DNA from 3 places in the Geodermatophilus sp. SYSU D01180 genome. Region 2 is predicted to be linked to each of the others. Evidence: riboswitches for the same ligand, from Rfam matches in the RefSeq annotation. Region 2 holds a riboswitch; each other region holds the start of a gene.

Region 1 (4,303 bases), on a different contig from region 2:
CGAGTTCGGGCTGGCCCTGCGCTGCGCCCAGCTGGTCGACGACGACCCGCGCTCGGCCCGGCTGTTCGCCGGCTGCGGCATCGTCGCCGCCTCCGACCCGACGGCCGAGCTCGCCGAGACGCAGGCGAAGTTCGCCGCCTTCCAGGCCGCGCTGGAGGGCTGAGGCGGCTCCGTCCCGCCGGCGCCGGCGTCCTGCCCCGGAGACGGCGAGGGCCCCGGCCGCTGCGCGCGGTCGGGGCCCTCGTCGGGTGTGCGGGAGGTCAGCCCACGTAGTTGACGTGCACGTGGTCGAAGTGGTTGGCGGTCACACCGCCGCGGTCCTCCATCGCCTTCCAGGCACCGTCGGGCGAGGTCAGGATGCGCTGCTGCCAGATGACGTACTCGACGCCGAGCTCGTCCCAGTGGTCCACGTGGTACTGGGCGATCGCGTCGCCGAGGGCGGCGTCGGACATGACCATGTAGTCCAGGGCCTTGCCGGAGGGGTGGCCGTCCGGGTCGACCGCGCTGGCCCGCGTGCCGCCGAGGGTGATGTCCGCGGCGCCCGGGACGTTGCTGACGACGGCGTTCGCCGCCGCCTGCACGGCCTCGTGGATGGCGCCGGCGGTGTTGGTGATCTCGGCGACGACCGAGGCCTGCGCGACCTGCGGGGCGGCCTCGGCGATCGGCGGGGTGGCGGCGGGCGCGGCCTCACCGGCGGCGGCGACCGGGGCCGGGGCGGCCTCGGCGGCGGGGGCCGGGGCGGCCTCGGCAGCGGGGGCCGGGGCGGCCTCGGCCGGGGCGGCGGTCGAGCCGCTGAGCGCCAGCACCTGACCGGGGAAGATCAGGTTCGGGTTGGCGCCGATGACGTCGACGTTGCGCTCGTAGAGCTCCCGCCAGCTCTGGCCGTGGGCGGCGGCGATCTTCGCCACCGTGTCCCGCCAGCGGACGGTGTACTCCTCGGTGGTGACCTCGGCCTGCTCGGCCGGGGCGACCTGCTTGGCGGCCGGCTGCTCGGCCGGGGCGGCCGGGGCCTCGGCGGCGGCGGGGGCGGCCTGCTCGGCGGCCGGCGCCTCGGCGGCGGCCGCGGTGGTGCCGTCGGTCAGGTACTTGCCGCAGCTCGGCCAGGCGCCGACGCCCTGGCCGGCCAGGACGGCCTCGGCGATCTGGACCTGCTGGGCCGGGGTGGCGAGGTCGGCACGCGGGGCGAGGTCGGTGCCCCCGAAGGCGGCCCAGGTGGACTGGCTGAACTGCAGGCCGCCGTAGTAGCCGTTGCCGGTGTTGATGCTCCAGTTGCCACTGGACTCGCACTGGGCGACGCCGGTCCAGTCGTGGGTGGTGGAGGCGGAGGCCGGCGAGCTCAGGACGCCCAGACCGACGGCGGCGGCGCCGGCGGCGACAGGGGCCTTGGCGATGACCTTCTTGGTGCGGACGTAGCGGGGTGCGCGGTGCTTGGGCATGGTGATGATCTCCCGATCACCGCCGGCGAGGTGAGCTGTCGGGTTCGGGCGATCGGTGCCCGGCCGCGGTCCGCGGCTTCACCCCGAGGCGCGCTCCGACCAGGCCCCCGTGGGCCGTCGCGCGCCGGAAGAGTGGGTCCCCCACCCCTGCCCTGGGAGTTGACGTGGGCGACCGGTGGGCAGGGTTTGGCGGACCGGCGCCGCGCTCCGTGTTCGCTGAGCGCAGCCAAAACGTTACGTGTCGTCATGTCGACTGTCGTCGTGACGGCGGTCACAGCACGGTTCGACTGGGACCCGTGGGGTACGGCGTGACGTCGGCGTGATCCCCGCGCGGGTAACGGAACGCGCTGCTCGCCGCGCGCGATCCGGCCCTGCCGCGGTCCTCCCGCCCCCGTCCCGGCCGCCCCGGATCCCGTGACGAAGGCCACCGGCGACGGGCTCCCCCTCCCCCGTCGGGACCGCGCCGCGAGGCACCCGCCGGGTGCCCGGACCTCCCTGGGGTCCCCCGCACGGACACGCGACTCGAGGTGACCGGGATCCCGGTGAGCGACGTCGACGTCGCCAGGGCCTTCCACGTCGAGCAGGTCGGTTCCGGGCTCGACCACGACGTCAGCCCGGCCCCCGGGCATGCGTGTGGTGCAGATGACGCCGGGCTCCCCCTGCTCGGTGGTCATCGTCCAGGGCATGCCGCTGGGCGAGCCGGGCTCGACCCGGGGCCCGCCGCTCGTCGTCGAGGACGTCGACGCCGTCCGCCGGGAGCTGGCCGAGCGCGGGGTCGACGTGACCGAGGTCCAGCAGCCGGGCCCCGAGGGCGCCCCCGGCTCGCGGTTCGCATTCTTCAGCGACCCCGACGGCAACGGCCGGTCGTTGCAGGAGATCCGCCGCTCCTGAGGCCGGTCAGGCCAGCGCGCGGCCCGCGGCCTCCCGGAGGGCGACGGCCAGGTCGGCCTCCGCGCGCTGGTCGGTGCGGGCGACGACCACCCGCGGCCCGCCGCACGCCAGCGCGGCAGCGAGCTCCTCCGGCGTGGCCACCGCCGTGGCCGCCCACCCCAGGGACGCCGCGACGGCGACCAGGTCGCGCCCGTGCGGCGTGCCGAACACCCGCCGGTAGTCGCGGGCGTACGCCGGCCGCCCCGGCTCCAGCTGGGCGAAGATCCCGCCGCCGTCGTTGTCGGGCACCACCACGGTGAGGTCCGGGCGCGGCTCGCCCTCGCCGGTGAGCAGCCCCTGCAGGTCGTGCAGGAACGTGAGGTCGCCCATGAGCGCCACCGCCGGCCCGCCGTGCGCCAGCGCGGCGCCGACGGCGGTGGACACCGTGCCGTCGATGCCGGCGACGCCGCGGTTGGCGAGCACGGCGACGTCGCCGCGCGGCACGGCGAGCCGGTCGACGTCGCGCACCGGCGTCGAGGAGCCGAGCACCAGCAGCGCCCCGGACGGCAGCGCGGCGACGACGTCGCGGGCCAGCCGGGCGGCGGTCAGCCCGGGCGCGGTGTCCAGGGCGGCGTCGACGGTCGCGCCCACCCGGTCCGCGGCCACGCGCCAGGCGGCGGCCCAGCCCGGGTCCGACGGCGGGCCGCCCGGCGGGGCGGCGCGGGTGACCAGCGCGGCCGAGCGGCCGGCGTCGGGCCAGCGCGGCCCCGCGACCACGGTCTCCACGCGCACCCGCGGGTCGGCCAGCAGCGCCGACACCGGCCGGGACAGCGTCGGCCGGCCGACGACGACCACGCGCTCGGGCCGGTGCGCGTCCAGCCAGCCGGGCACGCCGAGCAGCAGCGCCCCGCCGCGCACGGCGCCGTCGGTCCACGCCCCGCCGCTCGGCTCGGCGACCACCGGCCAGCCGGCCGCGGCGGCGCCGGCCGCCCACGCCCGGCCGACGGCGTCCGGCCCGTCCCCGGCGACGACGAGCGTGCGCGGGCCGTCCGCGACCGGCGCGGTCGCGGCGGGCGCGGACGCGCCGGCGGTCCACGGCGCGCCGCCGTCCCGGCCGGCCCACGGGCCGGTCAGCGGTCCGGGCTCCTCCTCGGGCAGCAGCGGGTCACGGAGCGGCAGGTCCAGCTGGACCGGCCCGGGGTCACCGGACAGGACGCCGGTGGCCGCGAGCAGCGCCCGGGACACCACCGAGCGCCAGTAGCGGTTCTGCGCGGCCTCGCGGCCGGCCTCGGGCACGCCGACGTCGGCCGCCCAGCGCACCGCGCCGCCGTAGAGGCCCGGCTGCTCGATCGTCTGGTTGGCGCCGGTGCCGCGCAGCTCCGGCGGCCGGTCGGCGGTCAGCGCCAGCAGCGGCACGCCGCTGACGTCGGCCTCGAGGACGGCGGCATGCAGGTGCGCGGTCGCCGTCCCGGAGGTGGTGAGCACCGGCACCGGCCGGCCGGACGCGCGGGCCAGGCCCAGGGCGAGGAAGGACGCCGTCCGCTCGTCGATGCGCACGTGCAGCCGCAGGACGCCGGCCCGCTCGGCGGCGGCCAGCGCCAGGGCGACCGGCGCCGAGCGCGAGCCGGGCGCGACGACGGCGTCGCGGACCCCGCCGCGGACGAGCTCGTCGACCAGCACGCGGGCCAGCGCGGTGGAGGGGTTCACGCGGCCAGCACCGCGCCCAGCCGCTCGGTCCAGCGGGCGGTCACGTCAGCGGGCGCGGCCACGGCGTCCAGCCGGGCGGGGTCGGGCCGGGTCACCGGCAGCACGCCGTCCACCGGCAGCAGCGGGGCGTCGGTGACGTCGCCGTCGAGGAGGGCGACCGTGGCCAGGCCGCAGGCGAAGGGCAGCTCCGGCAGCGCGGCGGCCAGCGCGACCCCCGCGGCGATGCCCACCGAGGACTCCAGCGCGGAGGAGACCACGCACGGCAGCCCGTGCGCCTCGGCCACGCGCAG
Region 2 (4,303 bases):
GGTCGCCCGCCGAGTCCGCGCCGGCCCGGCGCAGCAGCGGCGCCGAGGTCAGCAGCCAGCCGAGCAGGGCGACGGCGGCGGCCGCGCCGAGCGCCCCGATGAGCGTGCCGGTCAGGACGTCGTCGGTGGCCACGTGGCCGAGCTCGTGGGCGACGATCGACTCGATCTCCTCCGGGGGGACGTCGGCCAGCAGGGTGTCGTAGAGGACCACCCGGCGGGTCGAGCCGAACCCGGACACGTAGGCGTTGAGCGACGTCGTCCGCCGGGACGCGTCGGCGACCAGGACGTCCTCGACCGGGGAGCCGCTCTCCTCGGCCAGCCGCAGCAGGTCGGTGCGCAGCTCGCCGGCCGGCAGCGGCGTGAAGCTGTTGAACGCCGGCTCGATGACCACCGGGTAGAGGAAGGAGCCGGCGACGACCAGCGCGGCCGCGCCGCCGGCCGCCCAGGCCCACCACGTGCGGGGCGCGCGGCGGGCCAGCGCGACGAGCACGAGCAGGCCGAGGGCGGTGAGCCCGGCGTCGATGGCCGTGGAGACCGCGACGTCGCGCAGCCACAGGGGCCAGGAGCGCGTGGACAGCCCGTAGCGGTGCCGCACCACCTCGCCGTAGGCGGAGATCGGCAGCGTCACCAGCCGGCCGACGACGACCAGCGCGACCGCGCCCAGCAGCACGGTGAGCGGCCAGCGGCGGCCGCCCGCCCGGCCGACCGCGGTGACCAGCCGGCTGCCCAGGCGGGTGAGGCCGAGCAGCGCCGAGACCGCGAGCCCGAGCACCAGGTTGGTCAGCGACGCGGGCCGGATGTCGGCGGCGAGGGCCTCGGCGCGGCGGACGACCTCGGCGGGCAGCCCGGCGTCGTCGGTGACCGGGGACGCGCCGCCGGGCGGGGTGGGCAGCAGCGTCCAGGGCGTGCGGAGCGCGATGACGACGACGAGCGCCGCGCCGAGCACGAGCGCGACCAGCAGCGCGGCCCGGCGGGAGCCGGTGCGGTCGGGCCGGGTGGCCGCGGGGCCGGGGCGGGTGCTCGTCCCGCCCGCCCTGCTCACCCGGCCGATCCTAGGCGCGCGCCGGCGCCGCACCGGGGTCTCCCTCCACGGACGCCGAGGGCCGGCGACCCGGACGGGTCACCGGCCCCGGCGACGTGATGGAACGGCCTCCCTGCAGGGTCCCGCCGCGAGCTCGCGAGCGGTGGGGGGCAGGGAGGTCCTTCCTCAGGCGATGCGGCGCATCGCGGTGATGCCGCCCATCGAGTCGACCGACACGACCTTCACCGGCTGCCCCGACGTGGAGGCGTGCACCATCTGGCCGTTGCCGATGTACATCGAGACGTGGCTGACCGGGCTGTAGTAGAAGATCAGGTCGCCCGGCTGCAGGTCCGCGCGCGAGACGGCGGTGCCCATGCGCGACTGCATGCTGCTGGAGTGCGGGAGGCTGATCCCGGCCGCCGCGTAGGCGTACTGGGTCAGGCCCGAGCAGTCGAAGGCGTTCGGCCCGCCGGCGCCCCACACGTAGGGGTCGCCCACCTGGGCCAGCGCCGTCTGCACCGCGGTCTGCGCGGCACCGCTGCCGCCGACCGCCGACGGCGCCGGGGCCGGTGCGGGGGCCGCGGCCTGCGTGCCCGCGGCGGCGGGCGCGCCCTCGCCGCCCGGCTCGCCGCCGGTGTCCTCGTCGGCCTGCGCGCCGGCGGCCAGGCCGGCCTCCTGCGCGGCGAGCGCCGCCTGCCGCTGCGCCTCGGTGAGCGCGGCGAACTGCGCCTGGTAGTCGGCGATGTCGTCCTGGAGCTGCGCCTCCTGGGCGCTCAGGTCGTCGAGGGTGCGCTGCGCCTCGGCCTCGGCGGCCTCGGCGTCGGCCTGCGCCTGCCGGGCGGCGGCGGCCGCCTCGTTGACCCGGTCGAGGACCGAGGTGGTGTGGTCGGCGATCTGGCCGAGGGTGGCCAGCGACGCGACGAAGTCCTCGGCGGAGTCGCTGGTCATCAGCAGGTCGAGCCCGGCGAAGCCGTCGCCGTTGCCGGCGGTGTAGGCGCTGCGGGCCACCTGGCGGATCTGGCCGTCGAGCTCCTGCAGCTGGCCCTGCGCCTCGGCGGCGGCCCGGTCGGCCTCGTCGGCGGCGGCCCGCTGCTGGGCGAGGACCTCGCGGGCCTCGTTGACCTGCTCGGTGACGACCTCGAGCCGGTGACCGGCCTCGGCGGCGAGCTGGGCGGCCTGCTCCGGGGTGCCGGCCCGCTCGGGGTCGGCGGCCGCGGTGCCGGACAGCAGGGTGAGGGTCAGCGCGGCGGTGGTGCCGACGAGGGTGACCCGGCCGAGGTGGCGGGCCCGCGACGGGCGGTGCGGACCGGCGGTGCGGGTGGCCGATGTGGACTTCTCGCGTGCATGCCCCAGGGCGGGGCGGGGGGTCGCCACGGGCGGCGGCTCTCCGTTTCTTCCTCAGCAACCGCCTACCGAGTTAGCTGACGGGTTCGGGCTGGGAAGACGTGCCCTATCTCCGCGCCCCGGTCGGGACCGGCGCGCACGAGAACTCACCCCAGTGCTGCGGTGGGTCCCCGGCTCACCTCGCGCACCTCCGGGGAGGGCGTCCGGTGACTCGGCGGTGTCGGCCGAGGTCACCCTGCGTCGGGTGACGACCACCCGGCCGGACGGCGCCACAGTACGGACGTGATGCAGTTGTGACAAACGGGGGGTGCGTGGACTGTGAGAACACACACGGTCAGCAGCCGCGCCACTCCGGTACGTACCCGTTTCGGGTGGCCCCTCGCCGGTCAGCCCGTGCGCCGGCGCCCGTCACGCGAGGGCCGGTGCCGCAGCGGCGGCACCAGGCCGCCCTCGGCCAGCGCCCGCACGGCCCGCCGCTCGACGTCGTCGAGCTCCACGACGACGCCCGGGCGCGGCAGGGCGCCGTCGGCCGTCCGGGCCGCCGGGACCGGGGGCACCGGCAGCAGCACGGGCCCGGTGTCCCGCTCCGCGGGCGGGGCGCCCAGCAGGGCGGTGACGACGCAGTCGGCGCAGCCGGCGCCGCGCGCGGTGCACGAGTCGCAGTCGATGAGCATGGCCGTGTCCCTCCGTGCCCCGGCCGCGCCGCCCGGTGCCGGGCCGCGGTCGGGACGGGTCTCCCTGTCGGTTGGCCGGCACGCTAGGGACGGCCACCGACAGTCCCGGCTCAGCTGCCCGCGTACTCCCAGTGCCAGGGCTCCTCGCGGCCGTTGCCCGGGTCGGCCCAGGTCGGGTGCAGCCACCCGAACCGGCCGGCGTTGGCGACCATCCACGCGTACTGCGGCGTGCCGAAGCCGTCGATGCCGCCGCACAGGTCGACCGCCAGCCCCCAGCCGTGGTTGCTGGTGCCCGGGACCGCGGCCAGCGCCGGCTTCTCCCCGTACAGGCGGACCTGGCCGGCGTAGGTGCGGTAGGAGTCGGTGATGCACATCGGCCGCCCGAACACCGACGCGTAGGCCGCGCTCATCGCCCGCCAGGCCGCCGCGGCGTCGCAGCGCAGCGAGTGGCCGCCCACCCCGATCGGGCACAGCGCGCTCGGCGGGATGAGGCCGTTGGGGTAGCCGCCCCAGGCGCGGGCGCCGTCGAAGCTCGGGGGGTAGACGGTGTTGCCGCACTCGACCCGCAGGGCGCCGCCGGCCGGGCCGGGGGCGGGCACCTCCGGCCGCGGGCCGAGGCTCGGCCGCCCGACGTGGACCACCTGGTCGGCGGGCAGCCGGCGGACGACGACGGCGCCGGCCCGCGCGTCGGCGGCGAGCATGGTCTGCGCGTCCAGCGCGATCCCCACGTGCCCCAGCCCCGACTCGGGGGTGCCGAGGAAGACCAGGTCGCCGGGCAGGACGTCGGCCAGGTCGACGGGCGTGGTGACCGCGAACAGGCCGGCCTGGTCGCCGGGCAGGTCGATGCCGGCGCCGCGGTAGACGGCGGAGACCAGCGAGCCGCAGTCCCAGGAGTCCGGGCCGGCCGTCCCCGGCGCGTACGGCCGGCCGAGGGCGTCCATGGCCGCGGTGACCGCGGCCAGCGTCTCCGCCGGCAGCACGAGCAGCGACACCGGCTGGCGGGGCAGCTGCGCGGCGCCGCGCTGGGCGCCACCGGCGGCTGCGCCGACCGGGGTGAGCCCTGCGGGCAGGCCCCGCACGGGGTCGAGCAGCTCGGCCGCCGGCGGCGCGGCCACCCCGGCATCGCGCAGCTGGCCGAGGTAGGCCCGCCAGTTGGCCGCCGTCTGGGTGTCGACGTCGACCTGCTGGCGCTGCAGGTCCGACAGCTGCCGGTCGACGTCGCCGAGCGCGACGTCGAGCTCCGCGGTCACCGCGTCGGCGGCGG
Region 3 (4,303 bases), on a different contig from region 2:
CTGCAGGTAGCCGAGGAACTTCCACCCCGGCAGCCGCGCGGTGTCCACCGGCCGGCCGTGCGAGCGGCGGCGGAAACTCGACCACGTGCCGTCGTGGAAGAAGGCGCCGGTGAGGGTCTTGGCCAGCCCGGCGAGACCGGCCTCGGCGAAGTCGCCGTAGTAGCCCTGGCCCTCGCCGGTGAGCGTCGCGTGCAGCGCGTGGTGGAAGTCGTCGCTCCACTGCGCGTGGATGCCGGTGCCGCCGGCCACCCGCGGGGTGACCATCCGGGGGTCGTTGAGGTCGCTCTCGGCGATCAGCGTGAGCGGCCGGCCGACGGCGACCGAGAGCCGGTCGACCTCCTGCGCCATCTCCTCGAGCACGTGGGTGGCGCGCTCGTCGACCAGGGCGTGGACGGCGTCGAGCCGCAGCCCGTCGACGTGCATGTCGCGCAGCCACATCAGGGCGTTGTCCAGGACGTAGCGGCGGACCTCGTCGGAGTCCGGCCCGGACAGGTTGACCGACTCGCCCCAGGTGTTCGCGCCGCCCTCCGAGAAGACCGGCATGAACAGCGGCAGGTAGTTGCCCGACGGGCCGAGGTGGTTGTAGACGACGTCCTGGATGACGCCGATCCCGCGCTGGTGGCAGGCGTCGACGAACCGCTGGTAGGCCGCGGGGCCGCCGTAGCTCTCCTGCACCGTGTACCAGAGCACGCCGTCGTAGCCCCAGTTGTGCGTGCCGTCGAAGCCGTTGACCGGCAGCAGCTCGACGAAGTCGACGCCGAGGTCGGCGAGGTGCCCGAGCCGGTCGATGGCCGAGTCGAGGGTGCCCTCGGGCGTGAACGTGCCGACGTGCAGCTCGTAGACGACGCCGCCGGCCAGCGGGCGCCCGGTCCAGGCGGTGTCGCCCCACGTGTAGGCCGACGGGTCGAACCGGCGGGACAGCCCGTGCACGCCGTCGGGCTGCCGGCGCGAGCGCGGGTCGGGGCGGGGGGTGTCGTCGTCGCCGAGCAGGTAGCCGTAGTCGGACTCCGGGCCGGCCTCGGCCTCGGCCCGCCACCAGCCGGCGTCGTCGCGGCGCATGTCGTGCACCGTGCCGTCGACCTGCAGGCGCACGCGCTCGGGCACGGGCGCCCAGACGGCGAACTCGACGGGTGCGGACATGCGGGGGCCTCCCAGCGGTAGTGCGGCTGACCGGTCCCTCTTGCCCGCTGCGGGCCGGGTCAACCGCGAGCGGCGGCCGGGGGAGCGGGTCCCCCGGCCGCCGCCCCGGGTCACGGCAGCTGCAGCAGCTGCCCGACGTAGATCTCGTCCGGGTTGCTGACCGTGCCGCTGTTGGCCGACCAGAGGGCCTTCCAGCCGCCCTCGACGCCCTGGGCTCGGGCGATCTTGCCCAGCGTGTCGCCGGACCGGACGGTGTACGAGCCGCCGGAGGCCCCGGCGGCGGACTCCCCGGCCCGGGCGGCCGGGGCGGGCTCGGCCGCGGCGGGAGCGGCGGCGGGCTCGGCGGCCGGCGAGCCGGCCTCCGGGGCGTCCGGGTTCAGGCCCTTGCCGCAGGTGGGCCAGGCACCCGGGCCCTGGACGTCGAGCGTGCGCTCGGCGACGGCGATCTGCTGCGCCTTGGTGGCCAGGTCGGCGCGCGCGGCGTACTCGGTGCCGCCGAAGGCCGCCCAGGTGGACTGGCTGAACTGCAGGCCGCCGTAGTAGCCGTTGCCGGTGTTGATGCTCCAGTTGCCGCTGGACTCGCACTGGGCGACGGCGTCCCAGTCGTTGGGGGCGGCGGCCGAGGCCGGGCCGGCGGCGACGCCGATCGCGGCCGCGGCCACGCCGGTCGTCACGAGGGCACGGCGGAGCAGGGACGTGGACGTGCGCATGGGGGATCTCCGATCCGCCGCCTGCGAGGTGAGCTGTCGGGTTCGGAGCGATCGGTGCCCCGGCCGCACGACGTGCGGCTTCACCCCGAGGCGCTGCGTCCGGTCCCCCCGTGACCGCGGTGCAGGCGCCGAAGTGGGTCCCCCACCCCCGTCCTGGCTGTGCAGGAGGAACGGAGCCCGGCGGACGGGGTTCGGCGGACCGGCTCCGGCACGCGGCTGTCATGGACCCGCGTGCGGGGCAAAGGTAACGGCCGCATCACGAGACGGCACACCCGCCCCACCCGTCACGGCGTGTCGCCCGGCGTCCCCGCGGCGGCCCGCGCCCGGCGGCCGGGGGGAGTCGCAGGTCACGGCGGCGCCGGCCGGCGCCGCCGTGACCTCCGTCTCACTCCCGGACGAGCAGGGCCACCGGCAGCCGGGCGAGCAGTTCCCCCACGGGCGCGCCGCCGGCGTGGGAGACGACCCGCGTGCCGGTGAGCACGTCGCGCCACCCGCCGGTCGGGAGCGCCAGCGCGGTGTCGCCCCAGCCGGTGGTGGCCAGCGCGACCGGCAGCCGTGTCGCCACCGTCACCGCGCCGTCCCGCTCTCCGGACCCACGGTCGAAGGCGACGACGTGCTGCGCGGCGGACCCGGTGGCCGCCACCGGGGTGTAGCCGGTGAACAGCCCGGGGTCGTCCCGCCGCAGCCGCAGCGCCCGCGAGACGACGAGCAGCTTGGCCGCGCCGGTCTCGTCGACGTCGGGCACCTCCCCGCCGTCGAGCCGGGCCAGCAGCGCGCGCCGCTCGTCGTAGTCGACCGGGCGGCGGTTGTCGGGGTCGACCAGGGAGTGGTCCCACAGCTCGGTGCCCTGGTAGACGTCCGGGACGCCGGGCATCGTCAGCTGCAGCAGTTTCTGCGCCAGCCCGTTGGACCGGCCGGCCGGGGTGATCCGCGCGACGAACGCCTCGACCTCGCGGTTCGTGGCCTCGTCGTCGAAGGCGGCGTCGACCATCGCGTGCAGCTGCGCCTCGAACGCCTCGTCGACGTCGGTCCACGTCGTCGACTGCCCGGCCTCGCGGGCGGCCTTCTCGGCGTAGGCGTGCGCCCGCTCGCGGGACAGCGGCCAGGCGCCGACCAGGTTCTGCCACACCAGGTGCGCCAGCGGCCGGTCGGGCAGCGGGTGGCGGGACAGCCAGCCGCGGACCAGGTCCGCCCACTCGGTCGGCACCTCGGCGAGGACGGCCAGGCGGGCCCGGGTGTCCTCGCTGCGCTTGGTGTCGTGCGTGGTCAGCGTCGTCATCGACTCGGGCTTGCGCTCCAGCCGCCGCGCCTGCGCCTCGTGGAACTCCCCCGGGGTGCTGCCGAAGCGCGCCGGGTCGCCGCCCACCTCGTTGAGCACCACGAACCGGGCCCACCGGTAGTACGCGCTGTCCTCGACGCCCTTGGCCATCACCGGGCCGCTGGTCTGCTCGAACCGGGTGGCCGCCTCGGTGCCGGCCTGCGCCAGCACCGGGTGCAGCGCGTCCACCGCGGCGACCAGGTCGGGACGGCGGTCGCGGACGTCGCCCACGGCGGCGTCGAGGTGCTCGCGGCCGTCGGGCAGGTAGGTGCGGTAGACCGAGAAGCTGGCCAGCAGCTCGGCCAGCGCCTCCTCCTCCGTCTCGACGTCGACGCCCGGCAGCTCGCCGATCACCCGCACCAGCCGGGCGACCTCGGAGCCGAGGATCCCGTCGGTGACCTCGCGCTTGCAGTCGTGCACCAGCTGCCCGTAGTCGACCGCCCGGCCGGACAGCTCGGTGTCCAGCGCGGTCAGCGCCGCCTCGCCGGCCGGGTCGACCAGGACGTCGTCGACCTCGGCCAGCGCGTCGTAGCCGGTGGTGCCGGCCGCCCGCCAGCTCTCCGGCAGGTCCTCGCCGGGCTCGAGGATCTTCTCGACCACCGTCCACCGGCCGCCCGACGCCTCGGCCAGCCGGTCCAGGTAGCCCTTGGGGTCGGCCAGGCCGTCGGGGTGGTCGATCCGCAGCCCGTCGACGGCGCCCTGCTCGACCAGCCGCAGCACCAGCTCGTGGGTGGCGCGGAAGACCTCCGGGTCCTCCACCCTCAGCCCGGCGAGGGTGTTGATGGCGAAGAACCGCCGGTAGTTGAGGTCGGCGTCCGCGCGCCGCCAGTCGACCAGCTCGTAGTGCTGCCGGTCGTGCACCTCCTGCGGGGTGCCCTCGCCGGTGCCGGGGGCGATCGGGAAGCGGTTGTCGTAGTACCGCAGCTCGGCCGTGCCGTCGGGGGTGGGGACGACCTCCAGCTTCTCCACGTCGTCGGCCGAGCCCAGCACCGGGATGCGGATCCGGCCGTTGCCGAAGTCCCAGTCGACGTCGAACGCGGACGCGTGCGCGCTGTCGCGGCCGTGCTGCAGCACGTCCCACCACCACGGCGCCTCGGCCGGGTCGGCCACGCCCATGTGGTTGGGCACCAGGTCG

The links. Region 2 has a riboswitch for cyclic di-AMP ahead of ACI8AA_RS17295 (NlpC/P60 family protein). Riboswitches for the same ligand answer to the same signal wherever they lie in the genome.
Region 1: another riboswitch for cyclic di-AMP. It lies ahead of ACI8AA_RS10600 (transglycosylase family protein); the one in region 2 lies ahead of ACI8AA_RS17295 (NlpC/P60 family protein).
Region 3: another riboswitch for cyclic di-AMP. It lies ahead of ACI8AA_RS05010 (transglycosylase family protein); the one in region 2 lies ahead of ACI8AA_RS17295 (NlpC/P60 family protein).

Annotation. Positions count from the first base shown of each region.
Region 1 covers NZ_JBJGZH010000009.1:69,050-73,352, reverse strand. The annotation lists gene ACI8AA_RS10605 (isochorismate synthase) at 1-163, shown strand, start outside; gene ACI8AA_RS10600 (transglycosylase family protein) at 261-1,436, opposite strand; cyclic di-AMP (ydaO/yuaA leader) riboswitch at 1,441-1,611, opposite strand; gene ACI8AA_RS10595 (VOC family protein) at 2,079-2,327, shown strand; gene menD (2-succinyl-5-enolpyruvyl-6-hydroxy-3-cyclohexene-1-carboxylic-acid synthase) at 2,334-4,013, opposite strand; gene ACI8AA_RS10585 (o-succinylbenzoate synthase) at 4,010-4,303, opposite strand, start outside.
Region 2 covers NZ_JBJGZH010000020.1:25,447-29,749, reverse strand. The annotation lists gene ACI8AA_RS17300 (M48 family metallopeptidase) at 1-1,042, opposite strand, end outside; gene ACI8AA_RS17295 (NlpC/P60 family protein) at 1,208-2,395, opposite strand; cyclic di-AMP (ydaO/yuaA leader) riboswitch at 2,412-2,592, opposite strand; gene ACI8AA_RS17290 (hypothetical protein) at 2,752-3,039, opposite strand; gene ACI8AA_RS17285 (NlpC/P60 family protein) at 3,150-4,303, opposite strand, start outside.
Region 3 covers NZ_JBJGZH010000003.1:212,273-216,575, forward strand. The annotation lists gene treZ (malto-oligosyltrehalose trehalohydrolase) at 1-1,140, opposite strand, end outside; gene ACI8AA_RS05010 (transglycosylase family protein) at 1,251-1,850, opposite strand; cyclic di-AMP (ydaO/yuaA leader) riboswitch at 1,854-1,988, opposite strand; gene treY (malto-oligosyltrehalose synthase) at 2,236-4,303, opposite strand, start outside.